Regions from separate parts of the Streptomyces sp. NPDC053427 genome, predicted to be linked through region 2. Evidence: riboswitches for the same ligand, from Rfam matches in the RefSeq annotation. Region 2 holds a riboswitch; each other region holds the start of a gene.
The links. A riboswitch is a leader RNA that binds a small molecule or an ion and turns the genes downstream of it on or off. The one in region 2 is predicted to bind thiamine pyrophosphate.
Positions count from the first base shown of each region.

Region 1: it holds a riboswitch for thiamine pyrophosphate, as region 2 does, so the genes downstream of both, thiC (phosphomethylpyrimidine synthase ThiC) here and thiO (glycine oxidase ThiO) in region 2, are expected to answer to the same signal.
Region 3: it holds a riboswitch for thiamine pyrophosphate, as region 2 does, so the genes downstream of both, ACIGWZ_RS31110 (thiamine ABC transporter substrate binding subunit) here and thiO (glycine oxidase ThiO) in region 2, are expected to answer to the same signal.

Region 1 is NZ_JBITYA010000010.1:233,548-237,556, forward strand. It holds gene ACIGWZ_RS27510 (SsgA family sporulation/cell division regulator) at 1-69, shown strand, start outside; gene ACIGWZ_RS27515 (YibE/F family protein) at 220-1,572, opposite strand; TPP riboswitch at 1,643-1,799, shown strand; gene thiC (phosphomethylpyrimidine synthase ThiC) at 1,794-3,602, shown strand; gene ACIGWZ_RS27525 (hypothetical protein) at 3,763-4,009, opposite strand, start outside.
Region 2 is NZ_JBITYA010000008.1:137,259-141,267, reverse strand. It holds gene thiE (thiamine phosphate synthase) at 1-134, opposite strand, end outside; gene ACIGWZ_RS23095 (Rv2175c family DNA-binding protein) at 225-590, opposite strand; gene ACIGWZ_RS23090 (NAD(P)/FAD-dependent oxidoreductase) at 748-1,989, opposite strand; TPP riboswitch at 2,134-2,247, shown strand; gene thiO (glycine oxidase ThiO) at 2,244-3,461, shown strand; gene thiS (sulfur carrier protein ThiS) at 3,458-3,679, shown strand; gene ACIGWZ_RS23075 (thiazole synthase) at 3,689-4,009, shown strand, end outside.
Region 3 is NZ_JBITYA010000012.1:243,383-247,391, reverse strand. It holds gene ACIGWZ_RS31115 (ABC transporter permease) at 1-406, opposite strand, end outside; gene ACIGWZ_RS31110 (thiamine ABC transporter substrate binding subunit) at 382-1,410, opposite strand; TPP riboswitch at 1,566-1,686, opposite strand; gene rlmN (23S rRNA (adenine(2503)-C(2))-methyltransferase RlmN) at 1,720-2,826, opposite strand; gene ACIGWZ_RS31100 (phosphatidate cytidylyltransferase) at 3,024-4,009, opposite strand, start outside.

The DNA.
Region 1 (4,009 bases), on a different contig from region 2:
GAGGAGGAGGTGTGCGACACCCTGGAGGCCGTACTGGACCGGATCCTCACGGAAGCGCCGGCGGGCTGACCTCGGACCGGCCCGTCCGCCGGTCCCCCACCCGTCACCGTCCTGCGCGCTGAGCGCCGTCCGCGTTCACCGCCTCCCGCACGCACCGTCGTTCACGGCGTCACCCGTTACGGCGGTCGGCCCTCACGGTGGTCATCGCATACGCGGCGGTCATCGCTTACGGCGCCTGCCGCGCGAACCGCGCCGCCCGGACCGACCGTCCGCAGCGGCCGGCGACATCCCCGACGCGGGCCTCGGCATGCCCTGTTCCGGGCGGTCCGCGGAGACCACCAGCGCCGCCAGCAGTGTCGTCAGCGGCACTGAGGCGACCAGCCCGATGCTGCCCACCAGCGTGCGCACGATCTCCTGAGCGACGACCTCACTCGTGGCGACCGTTCCGACGCTGCTCTGTGCGATCGAGAACAGCAAGAGCAACGGCAGCGCCGCACCCGCATAGGCCAGTACGAGGGTGTTCACGACCGACGCGATGTGATCCCGTCCGATCCGCATCGCGGCGCCGTACAACGTGCGCCAACTCGCCGACGGATCCGCCTCCTTCAGCTCCCAGACCGCGGCGGTCTGGGTCACCGTCACATCATCGAGCACGCCCAGCGACCCGATGATGATCCCCGCCAGCAGCAGGCCGCGGATCTCGATGCCCGGGTAGAGGCCGTGCACCAGTCCGGTCGTGTCGTCCGTATTGCCGGTCAGCAGCGCCCACCCGGTGAACACCGAGCCGAGCAGGCTGATCAGCAGCAGCGAGGCGAGCGTGCCGAGCACGGCCACCGATGTGCGGGCCGTCAGACCGTGGCACAGATAGAGCGCGATCAGCATGATCGCGCTGCCGCCGACCACCGCCACCACCAGCGGATTGGAGCCCTGGAGGATGGCCGGCAGGATGAACAGCGTCAGCACCAGGAAGCTCGCCATCAGCGCGACCAGCGCGAGCACCCCGCGCAACCGGCCGACGAGCACGACCGCAAGCGCAAAGATGGCGGCCAGTACCCACATCGGGAGCGTCCGGTCGACATCGCTGACCGAGTACTGCAGATCCTTCGGGGCCTTGGGGGAGTACGCCACCACCACGCCCTGGCCGGCCGTGTAGTGCCGCAAGGCGTCCGGCGTCACCACCGTCCGGAAGGTGCGCCCGGCGTTCTCTCCCGTAGTGACCTTGATGGTCGCCTGCTGGCATTCTTTGCCCTTCGGCGCTCCCCCGGACGGCGGCTGCCCCTGCGCTCCCGGTGGCTGGGACTGTGGCTCGGCATGCACATCCGCGCAGTTCACCTCCTCCACTTTGATCACCCGGGCCTGCTCCGTGGGCTGGTCGAAGCCGACGCCGGACGGCTTGTGCGGCGGGGCGCCGCCCGGCCACAGCACCACCAGGCCGACCGCCACCGCGGCCGCGAACGGGATCAGAACCGCCGCGATGACCTTGCGCAGATGACGGGAGACGGGCGCGGCGGGCCCATGGCCGTGCGCATGCGAGTGCGCTGCGGAACGGTGACGCGGCTCGGGAGAACTCACCCCCCGATCATTGCAAGAACTTCGGGGCCCCCTGTTCACCTCGGCGCACCGGCCGCTACCTTGGTGGCACCTTTGCAATCGCGGGAGCTCGGAGCACCGGGCTGAGAGGGCGCTGACCTTCGTCCCAGCGACGTTTCACGTGAAACGTCGGCGGACGGAAGCCGCTGCGTCGACCGCCGAACCTGTTACCGGGTAATGCCGGCGTAGGGAGTTGGGTCTTTATGACTCTGCAGGATGCACGCACGCCTGAAAACGCTCAGGACGGCAGCCAGAACGGTGCCCCCGACAGCAGCCAACCGCTGATCGGCTGGCACAAGGGCTATGTCTCCGGTTCGCGGCCCGATCTACGGGTCCCCGTCCGGAAGGTGCACCTCACCAACGGCAAGGACGTGACGCTCTACGACACGTCCGGGCCGTACACCGACCCGAACATCGACACCGACGTCCGCCGGGGCCTCGCGCCGCTCCGGGAGAACTGGATCATCGCCCGCGGCGACACCGAGGAGTACGCGGGCCGCCCCATGCGGCCGGAGGACGACGGCCTCAAGCACACCTCGCCGCGCGGCGGCCTCAAGAACCTCGACGCGGTCTTCCCCGGCCGGCCGCGCCAGCCGCGCCGCGGCCGGGGCGGCGCCGCGGTGACCCAGCTCGCCTACGCCCGGCGCGGCGAGATCACCGCGGAGATGGAGTACGTCGCCCTCCGCGAGAACGTCAGCCCCGAGTTCGTGCGGGACGAGATCGCGGCCGGCCGCGCCGTACTGCCGGCCAACATCAACCACCCGGAGATCGAGCCGATGATCATCGGCAAGAACTTCCTGGTGAAGGTCAACGCCAACATCGGCAACTCGGCCGTCACCTCCTCGATCGAGGAGGAGGTCGACAAGATGACCTGGGCCACCAAGTGGGGCGCCGACACGGTCATGGACCTTTCCACCGGCCGCAACATCCACACCACCCGCGAGTGGGTGCTGCGCAACTCCCCCGTCCCCATCGGCACCGTCCCGCTCTACCAGGCTCTGGAGAAGGTCGACGGCAAGGCCGAGGAGCTGACCTGGGAGATCTACAAGGACACCGTCATCGAGCAGGCCGAACAGGGCGTCGACTACATGACGGTGCACGCCGGTGTGCTGCTCCGCTACGTGCCGCTCACGGCCCGCCGTAAGACCGGCATCGTCTCCCGCGGCGGTTCGATCATGGCCGCCTGGTGTCTGGCCCACCATCAGGAGTCGTTCCTCTACACGCACTTCGAGGAGCTCTGCGAGATCCTCGCCTCCTACGACGTCACCTACTCGCTGGGCGACGGCCTGCGCCCCGGCTCCATCGCGGATGCCAACGACGAGGCCCAGTTCGCCGAGCTGCGGACGCTGGGCGAGCTCAACACCATCGCCAAGCGGCACGGCGTCCAGACGATGATCGAGGGTCCGGGACACGTCCCGATGCACAAGATCAAGGAGAACATCGACCTCCAGCAGGAGATCTGCGAGGAGGCCCCGTTCTACACGCTCGGCCCGCTGACCACCGACATCGCGCCTGCGTACGACCACATCACGTCCGGTATCGGTGCCGCGATGATCGCCTGGTGGGGCACCGCGATGCTCTGCTACGTCACGCCGAAGGAGCACCTGGGCCTGCCCGACCGTGACGACGTCAAGACCGGCGTCATCACGTACAAGATCGCGGCCCATGCGGCGGACCTCGCCAAGGGCCACCCGGGCGCCCAGGACTGGGACGACGCCCTCTCCGACGCGCGCTTCGAGTTCCGCTGGGAGGACCAGTTCAATCTGGCCCTCGACCCGGACACCGCCCGTGCCTTCCACGACGAGACGTTGCCCGCCGAACCGGCGAAGACGGCTCACTTCTGCTCGATGTGCGGTCCGAAGTTCTGCTCGATGAAGATCAGCCGGAGTATCACCGAGCAGTTCGGCGGCGAGAAGGACGCCACCCCCCAGGAGATCGAGGCGGGGATGCTGGAGAAGTCCAAGGAGTTCGCGGCAAGCGGGAACCGGGTGTATCTGCCGCTCGCGGACTGACGCTCGTAGGCGGTCGTCGACCAGCGCTGCGCGGCGGGCGCCGCTCCGAGGGCGGAATCCCCTGGGGCGGCGCCGGTGTGCGGGGGCGCAGGAGAGTCGGTGGGCTGACCGGTGCTGTTGCGGGGCGTGGGGGCCCGGCAACAGCACCGTCGCCACCGGCCTATTCCGGCGGTCCCCCGGCCGATCCCCCGTACTCCGGGCTCGTGAAATCCGGGCTGGAATAGCGCGGACGCGACCCCGACGAGCCACTGTCGGGGCTCGAGAACGTGGGGCGGGTGTAGCCGAGGGTCGGGATGCGGGGTTGGGGGGCGGGGCGGGGGACGTACTTGGCGGTGTCCGGGTCCGGGTCTGGATCCGGGGAAGGGCCGGTGAGGGCCTCGCGGAGAAAGGGGAGAAGGCCGCGTTCG
Region 2 (4,009 bases):
TCGCGCAGCTGGACGATGTCCACGCCCGAGGCGAGCACCGCGTCCAGGAACTGCGTCAGGTCGCCCTGCCGCTTGCGGGCGTCCGTGCAGAGGTAGAGCCGGGCGTCGGCGAGTGCCTGTCGTGCGGTGGTCATCGGGCGGCTTTCCCCCCAGGTCGGGGGCGTACGGGCCGGGGACTCCGGGCCGTACGCCCCAGTGCGGTTACGGATTCGGGTGCGGTGGCGTCAGACGGCGAGCGCCTGCGCCCGGCGCTTCACCTCCGTGCCGCGATTCTCGCGCAGCGCCTGCGCCGGGGTGCCGGGCAGGGTCTCGTCGGGCGTGAAGAGCCATTCGAGCATCTCGTCGTCGGCGAAGCCGTCGTCGCGCAGCAGGGTCAGGGTGCCGACGAGGCCCTTGACGACCTTGCCGTCCTTGATGAAATCGGCGGGTACCTGGAGCACCCGGTTCTCGCCGCGGCGCACCGCGATCAGCTGGCCCTCCTTGACCAGCTGCCGGACGCGTGTCACCTCGACGCCGATCTCTTCGGCGATGTCGGGGAGGGTCAGCCAGGCGGGGACGAGTCCATCGATGTTTGCGTCAATCTCGGTCACAGGACAAGCGTGCCATCTCGCACTGACAGTCGGTAGCCGGGCATCGCCATCGGGGGCGTCCGGCACACCGGAGAGTGACGCCCCGGCGCGCCCCCGCCGCCGCATGTCGCCGCTTTCGCCCCGCTTCCACCCCGCTGCCGGCGCCGCTTCCGTCCCGCTACTTCATCGCCGATTTCAGCGGTAGTGCGGCGTCCGCGGCCCGGCCGCGGTCGAGGGCGGCGCCCTTCTCGATGAGTTTGCGTCCCTGGGCCAGGTCCCGGGGGCGCCCGACCGCGAGCAGCGCCGCCAGCTGGTTCCGGCGCAGCCACAGCACGGACCAGGAGGCGCCGGACGGGTCGCCGCGCCAGATCATCTCGTCGGCGCCCTCGTGGTGGCCGGCGTACTGCACGAACCGCCCGAACTGCTCGGACCAGAAGTACGGGACCGGGTCGTAGACCACGCCCTCGGCCTCGCCGCGCGCGATGTTCTCGGCGACCGCGCGGGGGCCCTGGAGGGCGTTGTCCCAGTGGTGGATCAGCAGGCGGCGGCCGTAGCGGGCCGAGGGGAAGGAGGCGCAGTCGCCGACCGCGTACACATCGGGGGCGGAGGTGCGCAGCTGTTCGTCGGCGAGTACGGAGCCGTCCTCGGGGGACACGGCGACGCCGGAGCCGGCCAGCCAGCCGGTCGCGGGCCGGGCGCCGATGCCGACGACCACGGCGTCGGCGGGGAGCGTGCTGCCGTCCGCGAGGGTGACGGCGCCGGGCTCGACGGCGGCGACCCGGGCGCCGGTGCGCAGCTCGGCCCCGGCGTCCGCGTACCAGGCGGTCATATGGGCGGACACTTCGGCGGGCAGGGCACCGGCCAGCGGACGGTCGGCGGCCTCGACGACGGTGACCGAGCAGCCCGCCTCGCGGGCCGCGGTCGCGAACTCCGCGCCGATCCAGCCCGCGCCGACGACCACGATGTCGCGCCGGGCGGCGAGTACCGGCCGCAGCCGCTCGGCGTCGTCGAGGGTGCGCAGCAGATGGACGCCGGGCACCCCTTCGCTGCCCGGCAGCAGGACGGGGGCGGCGCCGGTCGCGAGCACCGCGTAGTCGTAGCCGATCGGGCCCTCGGCGGTGTCGGCCTCATGGGCGTCCGGGCGCAGCGCGGTGACCGGGCGGCTGAGGTGCAGGTCGATGCTGAGGGCGGCGAAGTCGACGTCGAAGGCGGTGCCGTCGGCCTTGCCGAGCAGCAGCGCCTTGGACAGCGGCGGGCGGTCGTAGGGCTGGTGGGGCTCGTCGCCGAGCAGGGTGATCGCGCCGCGCCAGCCCGCCTCGCGCAGGGCGACCGCGGTCTGCACCCCCGCGATTCCCGCGCCGGCGATCACGACGCGCGGCGTGTGGTCAGGGGTCCGGGAGGACTTGCTCTGCTCGCTCACCCGCTCACTGTAGGACGGTGGGGAAGGCCGTCCGCAGCAGCGCGCAAGGAGATCTCTGACACAGCGTCACGGACGGTGACGCCGGGCCGCCGCCCCGGGGCGCTCCCTTACGGCGCGTCGCGGGCCCGTATTAGGGTGACGGGTACACGCACTCGCGGGAGCCCGGACGTACCGGGCTGAGAGGGAGGCTGGCCGGCCTCCGACCGTACGAACCTGATCCGGGTCATGCCGGCGAAGGGAGGGGTTGGACGCTCATGCCTCCACCTGCCACACCATCCGTGCCCGCCACCGGCCACCCCGATGTCCTGGTCATCGGGGGCGGCATCATCGGGCTGGTCACCGCCTGGCGGGCGGCCGGCCGCGGACTGACGGCCGCCGTGGTCGACCCCGCGCCCGGCGGCGGCGCCGCGCAGGTCGCGGCCGGCATGCTGGCCGCGGTCACCGAACTCCACTACGGCGAGCAGACCCTGCTCGGCCTCAACCTGGCCTCGGCCCGGCGCTATCCGGACTTCACCGCCGAGCTGGAGGAGGCCAGCGGGCAGCGGATCGGCTACCGGCGGTGCGGCACCCTGGCCGTGGCGCTGGACGCCGACGACCGCGCCCATCTGCGCGAACTGCACGCCCTGCAGACCCGCTCCGGGCTGGACTCGCAGTGGCTCACGGGGCGCGAATGCCGCCGTCTGGAGCCGATGCTGGCCCCCGGGGTACGCGGCGGCCTCCGAGTCGACGGCGACCACCAGGTGGATCCGCGCCGCCTGGCGAGCGCCCTGCTGATCGCCTGTGAGCGCGCCGGCGTGGTCTTCCACCGGAACCGGGCGGAGCGGCTGACGGTCGACGGCGGGCGCGCCACGGGCGTCGAACTCGCCGGCGGCGGGCGGCTGCCGGCCGGTCAGGTCGTGCTGGCCGCGGGCAGCTGGAGCGGGCGGCTGGCCGGGGTGCCCGAGGCCGTGGTGCCTCCGGTGCGTCCGGTCAAGGGGCAGGTGCTGCGGCTGCGGCTGCCGGCGGTGCCGGCCGGGAGCCCTGCCTTCCTGTCGCGCACCGTACGGGCCGTCGTACGGGGCAATCCCCTCTACCTGGTGCCCCGCGCGACCGGCGAGCTGGTCCTGGGCGCCACGAGCGAGGAGCTGGGCTGGGACACCACCGTCACCGCGGGCGGGGTCTACGAGCTGCTGCGGGACGCGCACGAGCTGGTCCCGGGCATCACCGAGCTGCCGCTGGTGGAGACCTGCGCGGGGCTGCGCCCCACCTCCCCCGACAACGCCCCGCTGCTCGGGCCGACCGAGCTGCCCGGCCTCCAGCTGGCCACCGGGCATTTCCGCAACGGTGTCCTGCTGACGCCGGTGACCGGCGAGGTGATGGCCGAGTCGCTGGCCACCGGGCGCCTGCCGGAAGAGGCCCGCCCGTTCTCCCCCGCGCGCTTCACCGCCCAAGAGGCCGAGCGCGCCCGCGTCCCAGAGGAGCAGCCCGTATGAGCGCCCCCGCGTCCACCGTGTCGGTGTCCGTCAACGGCGAGGCCCGCGAGATCCCCGGGGACCTGACCCTCGACCGCTTGGTCGCGACGCTGACCGTGGCGCCCTCCGGAGTGGCCGCCGCGGTCAACGAAACCGTGGTGCCGCGTACCCAGTGGCCCACCACTCCGCTCGGCGACGGCGACCGCGTCGAGGTGCTCACCGCGGTCCAGGGAGGCTGATCCGCAGACATGGCCGACGATCCGCTCACCATCGGTGACACCACCTTCGCCTCTCGGCTGATCATGGGAACCGGCGGCGCGCCCAGCCTCGACGTCATGGAGCGCGCGCTGATCGCCTCCGGTACGGAGCTGACCACGGTCGCCATGCGGCGGCTGGACCCGAGCGTGCAGGGCTCGGTGCTGTCCGTGCTGGAACGGCATGCGATCCGGGTGCTGCCGAACACCGCGGGCTGCTTCACGGCGGGCGAGGCGGTGCTCACCGCCCGGCTCGCCCGGGAGGCGCTCGGTACCGACTGGATCAAGCTCGAGGTGGTCGCCGACGAGCGCACC
Region 3 (4,009 bases), on a different contig from region 2:
CCCGCCCGACCAGCGCCAGGAAGGCCGAGCCGACCACGACGGTCGGCAGCACGAACGGCACCATCACGACCGCCCGCAGCAGCTGTTTGCCGGGGAAGTCGAAACGCGCGAAGACATACGCGCCGGGCAGGGCGATCAGCAGCGTCAGCGCGGTCGAGGCCGCCGCCTGCCAGACGGTGAACCACAGCACATGCAGGACATCGGGATCGCCCAGCACCGCACCGATCCGGCCGAGCTGCCAGCGCCCGCCGTCCTTGAGGCCCCGCCCGACGATCGCCACGACCGGATACGCGAAGAACAGCGCGAAGAAGACGAGCGGCAGGGCCATCAGGCCGAGCCGCACCGCCGTTCCCCGTACGGGCCTCCGGCGCAGGCCGCGGGTCACTTCAGAACGAGCGAGGACCACTGCTTGATCCACTGTTCGCGGTTCTTGGTGATGGTCTCCGGGGCCAACGCCGCCGGCTTGTCGATCGTCGCGCCGTACTTGGTGAACAGCGCCGGCTCCTTGGCGTCCTCGAGGGCCGGGTTGACGAACATCTGCAGCGGCATGTCCTCCTGGAACTTCTTGCTCAGCAGGAAGTCCAGCAGCGCCTTACCGCCCTTCTCGTTCTTCGCGCCCTTGAGCAGACCGCCGAATTCGATCTGCCGGAAGCAGGTGCCGGTCGCGACACCGGTCGGCGCCTGCCGGGGCTCCGGCTTCTTGCCCAGGACCTCGGCGGGCGGGCTGGAGGCGTAGGAGACCACCAGCGGCTTGTCGCCCTTGCCCTTGCCGGCCGCGGAGCCCGAGAACCGCTCGGAGTACGCCTGTTCCCAGCCGTCGACGACCTCGACGCCGTTGGCCCTGAGCTTCTTCCAGTAGCCCTGCCAGCCGCTCTCGCCATACCTGGCGATGGTGCCGAGCTGGAAGGCGAGTCCCGGAGAGGACGTCGCGGAATTCTCCGTGACCAGCAGCCCCTTGTACGCGGGCTTGATCAGATCGTCGAAGGTCTTCGGCGGCGCGATCTTGTGCCGGGCGAAGTAGGCGCGGTCGTAATTGACGCAGATGTCACCGTAGTCGAGCGGCGTGACACGGTGCTTGCCCTTGTCGAGCTGCAGGTAGGCAGGCACCCCGTCCAGTCCCTTGGCCTTGTACGGGCTGAAGAGGTCTTCCTTCAGGCCGCGCGAGAGCAGGGTGTTGTCGATGCCGAAGAACACATCGCCCTGCGGATTGCCCTTGGACAGGACCGCCCGATTGACGGCCTGTCCGGCATCCCCGCCCGGGAGCACCTTGACCTTGTACCCGGTCTCCTTCTCGAAGGCGGCCAGCACCGACTTCGACGCGCGGAACGAGTCATGGCTGACGAGCGTGACGGTCTTGGCATCCGCACTGCCGCTGCCGCCCGAGCTGCCGCAGGCAGCGAGAGTGGTCATGCCGACCGCGGCGGCGAGCGCTGTCGCGGTGATCCTGCTGATGGTGCTCACTGATTTCCTCCTGGCTGGCCAGGAAGAGACGCGGCCCCGCCCGGTGTCCACGGCCTTCGACGTCGGGCGACGCAAGGCAAGCGGACGCGGGCAGGGCGCAACAGCATGAGTGACGACCGAACTTCCTACCCGGAATGACCCGGGCGAGGTTCAAGGGTCTGCGGGCACCGTAGGTCTACGACGCTTCCGCACTCTCAGCGCTGTGGCGCTCCCCTGTCGGATTGTGCATTTGTTCGATCACACGGTACCAGCGAGCGGTCAGCGTTCCGAGGCCGCGAGCTGCCCGCAGGCGCCGTCGATCTCCTGGCCGCGGGTGTCCCGGACGGTCACCGGCACGCCGTGCGCCTCGATGGCCCGCACGAACGCCAGCTCGTCCTCGGGCCGCGAGGCGGTCCACTTCGACCCCGGCGTCGGATTCAACGGGATGAGGTTCACATGGACCCGCTTGCCCTTGAGCAGCCGACCCAGCAGGTCACCACGCCACGCCTGGTCATTGATGTCGCGGATCAGGGCGTACTCGATGGAGATCCGGCGGCCGGACTTCTCGGCGTACTCCCACGCCGCGTCCAGCACCTCGCGCACCTTCCAGCGGGTGTTGACGGGGACGAGCGTGTCGCGCAGCTCGTCGTCCGGCGCGTGCAGCGAAACCGCGAGCCGGCATTTGAAGCCCTCGTCCGCGAACCGCAGCATCGCTGGGACGAGGCCGACGGTGGAGACGGTGATGCCGCGCTGGGACAGCCCCAGGCCGTCGGGCTCGGGGTCGGTCAGCCGCCGGATGGCGCCGACCACCCGCTTGTAATTGGCGAGCGGCTCGCCCATCCCCATGAAGACGATGTTGGACAGCCGTGCCTGGCCACCGGGGACCTCACCGTCGCGCAGGGCACGCATCCCGTCGACGATCTGGTGGACGATCTCGGCGGTGGAGAGGTTGCGGTCCAGCCCCGCCTGGCCGGTGGCGCAGAACGGGCAGTTCATACCGCAGCCGGCCTGCGAGGAGATGCACATGGTGACCCGGTCCGGGTAGCGCATCAGGACGGACTCGACGAGCGTGCCGTCGTGCAGCTTCCACAGGGTCTTGCGGGTGGTGTCGTCGTCGCACGAGATGTGCCGTACGACGTTCATGAGGTCCGGCAGCAGCTCCGACGCCAGCTTTTCGCGCGCCGCCGCCGGGATATCGGTCCACTGCGCCGGGTCGTGCGCGTAGCGGGCGAAGTAGTGCTGCGAAAGCTGCTTGGCGCGAAACGGCTTCTCGCCGATCGCGGCCACCGCTTCGCGGCGCTCGACGGGGCTGAGATCGGCAAGGTGGCGCGGGGGCTTCTTGGCTCCGCGCGGCGCGACGAAAGTGAGTTCTCCGGGTGCAGGCATGGTGCTTCCAGTGTCGCAGACGCGCGAAGAGGGGCCCGCCACGTAGTGCGGCAGGCCCCTCTGAGCGCCGGAACCCCCTCGTACGCAGCGGAAACGCGAGGGGAGCGGGTGGGGTTCGGGCGAGGATCGCAACGCCGGGGCCCGCGCCGCCCCGTGCGCGGAAGGCGCCCGGAGCGGCCGGGTGGGCGGAGGGCGGTTCAGCCGGAGCCGACGAAGACCACGAACAGCAGCCAGACGACCGGCGCGGTCGGCAGAAGGGAGTCGAGGCGGTCCATGATGCCGCCGTGGCCGGGCAGCAGGGTGCCCATGTCCTTGATGCCGAGATCCCGCTTGATCATGGATTCACCCAGGTCACCGAGGGTGGCGCTGGCCGCGACGGCGAGACCGAGCAGCAGGCCCTGCCACCAGGCGCCGTCCTTGATCAGGAACTCCATGCACAGCGCGCCGGCGACCATCGCGAAGAGCAGCGCGCCCAGCAGTCCTTCCCGGGTCTTTCCGGGGCTGATGCGCGGCGCGAGCTTGTGCGTGCCGAAGCGCCAGCCGACCGCGTACGCCCCGGTGTCGCTGACGACCGTCAGCAGCAGGAACGTCAGCACCCGCTGCGGCCCGTCGTCCTCGGCGGCGAGCATCAGGGCCACGAAGGTCGCCAGGAACGGTACGTAGAACGCCGCGAAGACACCGGCGGTGACGTCCCGCAGATAGTTCTCGGGCGCCTCGGTCATCCGCCAGACCAGGACGGCCAGCGCGGTGAACGCCATCGCCACCCAGGCACCTTCGGCACCCCGTACATACCCGGCGACCACCATGGCGGTGCCGCCGACCGCGAGCGGGACCAGCGGCACCCGGATGTCCTTGCGCTCCGACAGCCGCGAGGTCAGTTCCCACAGGCCCACCACGACGGCGATGGCGACGACGCCGACGAAGACGGGCTTGTAGACGAAGAGCGACGCGAGAATGACCGCGCCGAGGCCGACGCCGACCCCTATCGCGGCACGCAGATTACGGCCCGCGCTCTTCTTCTTCGGCTTCTCTGGGTGCCGCGAGCTGCCGGGCTCGGGGGAACCGGGGAAAGCAGTGGGCATGGGCTCCTGCGGCTCTTCGTCGCGGAAGAGGGGGCCACTCAGTCGAGCAGCCCCCCGGTCGTCCCGGTGGTCCCGGTAGTCGTCCTGGTGTCCGCCTGGCT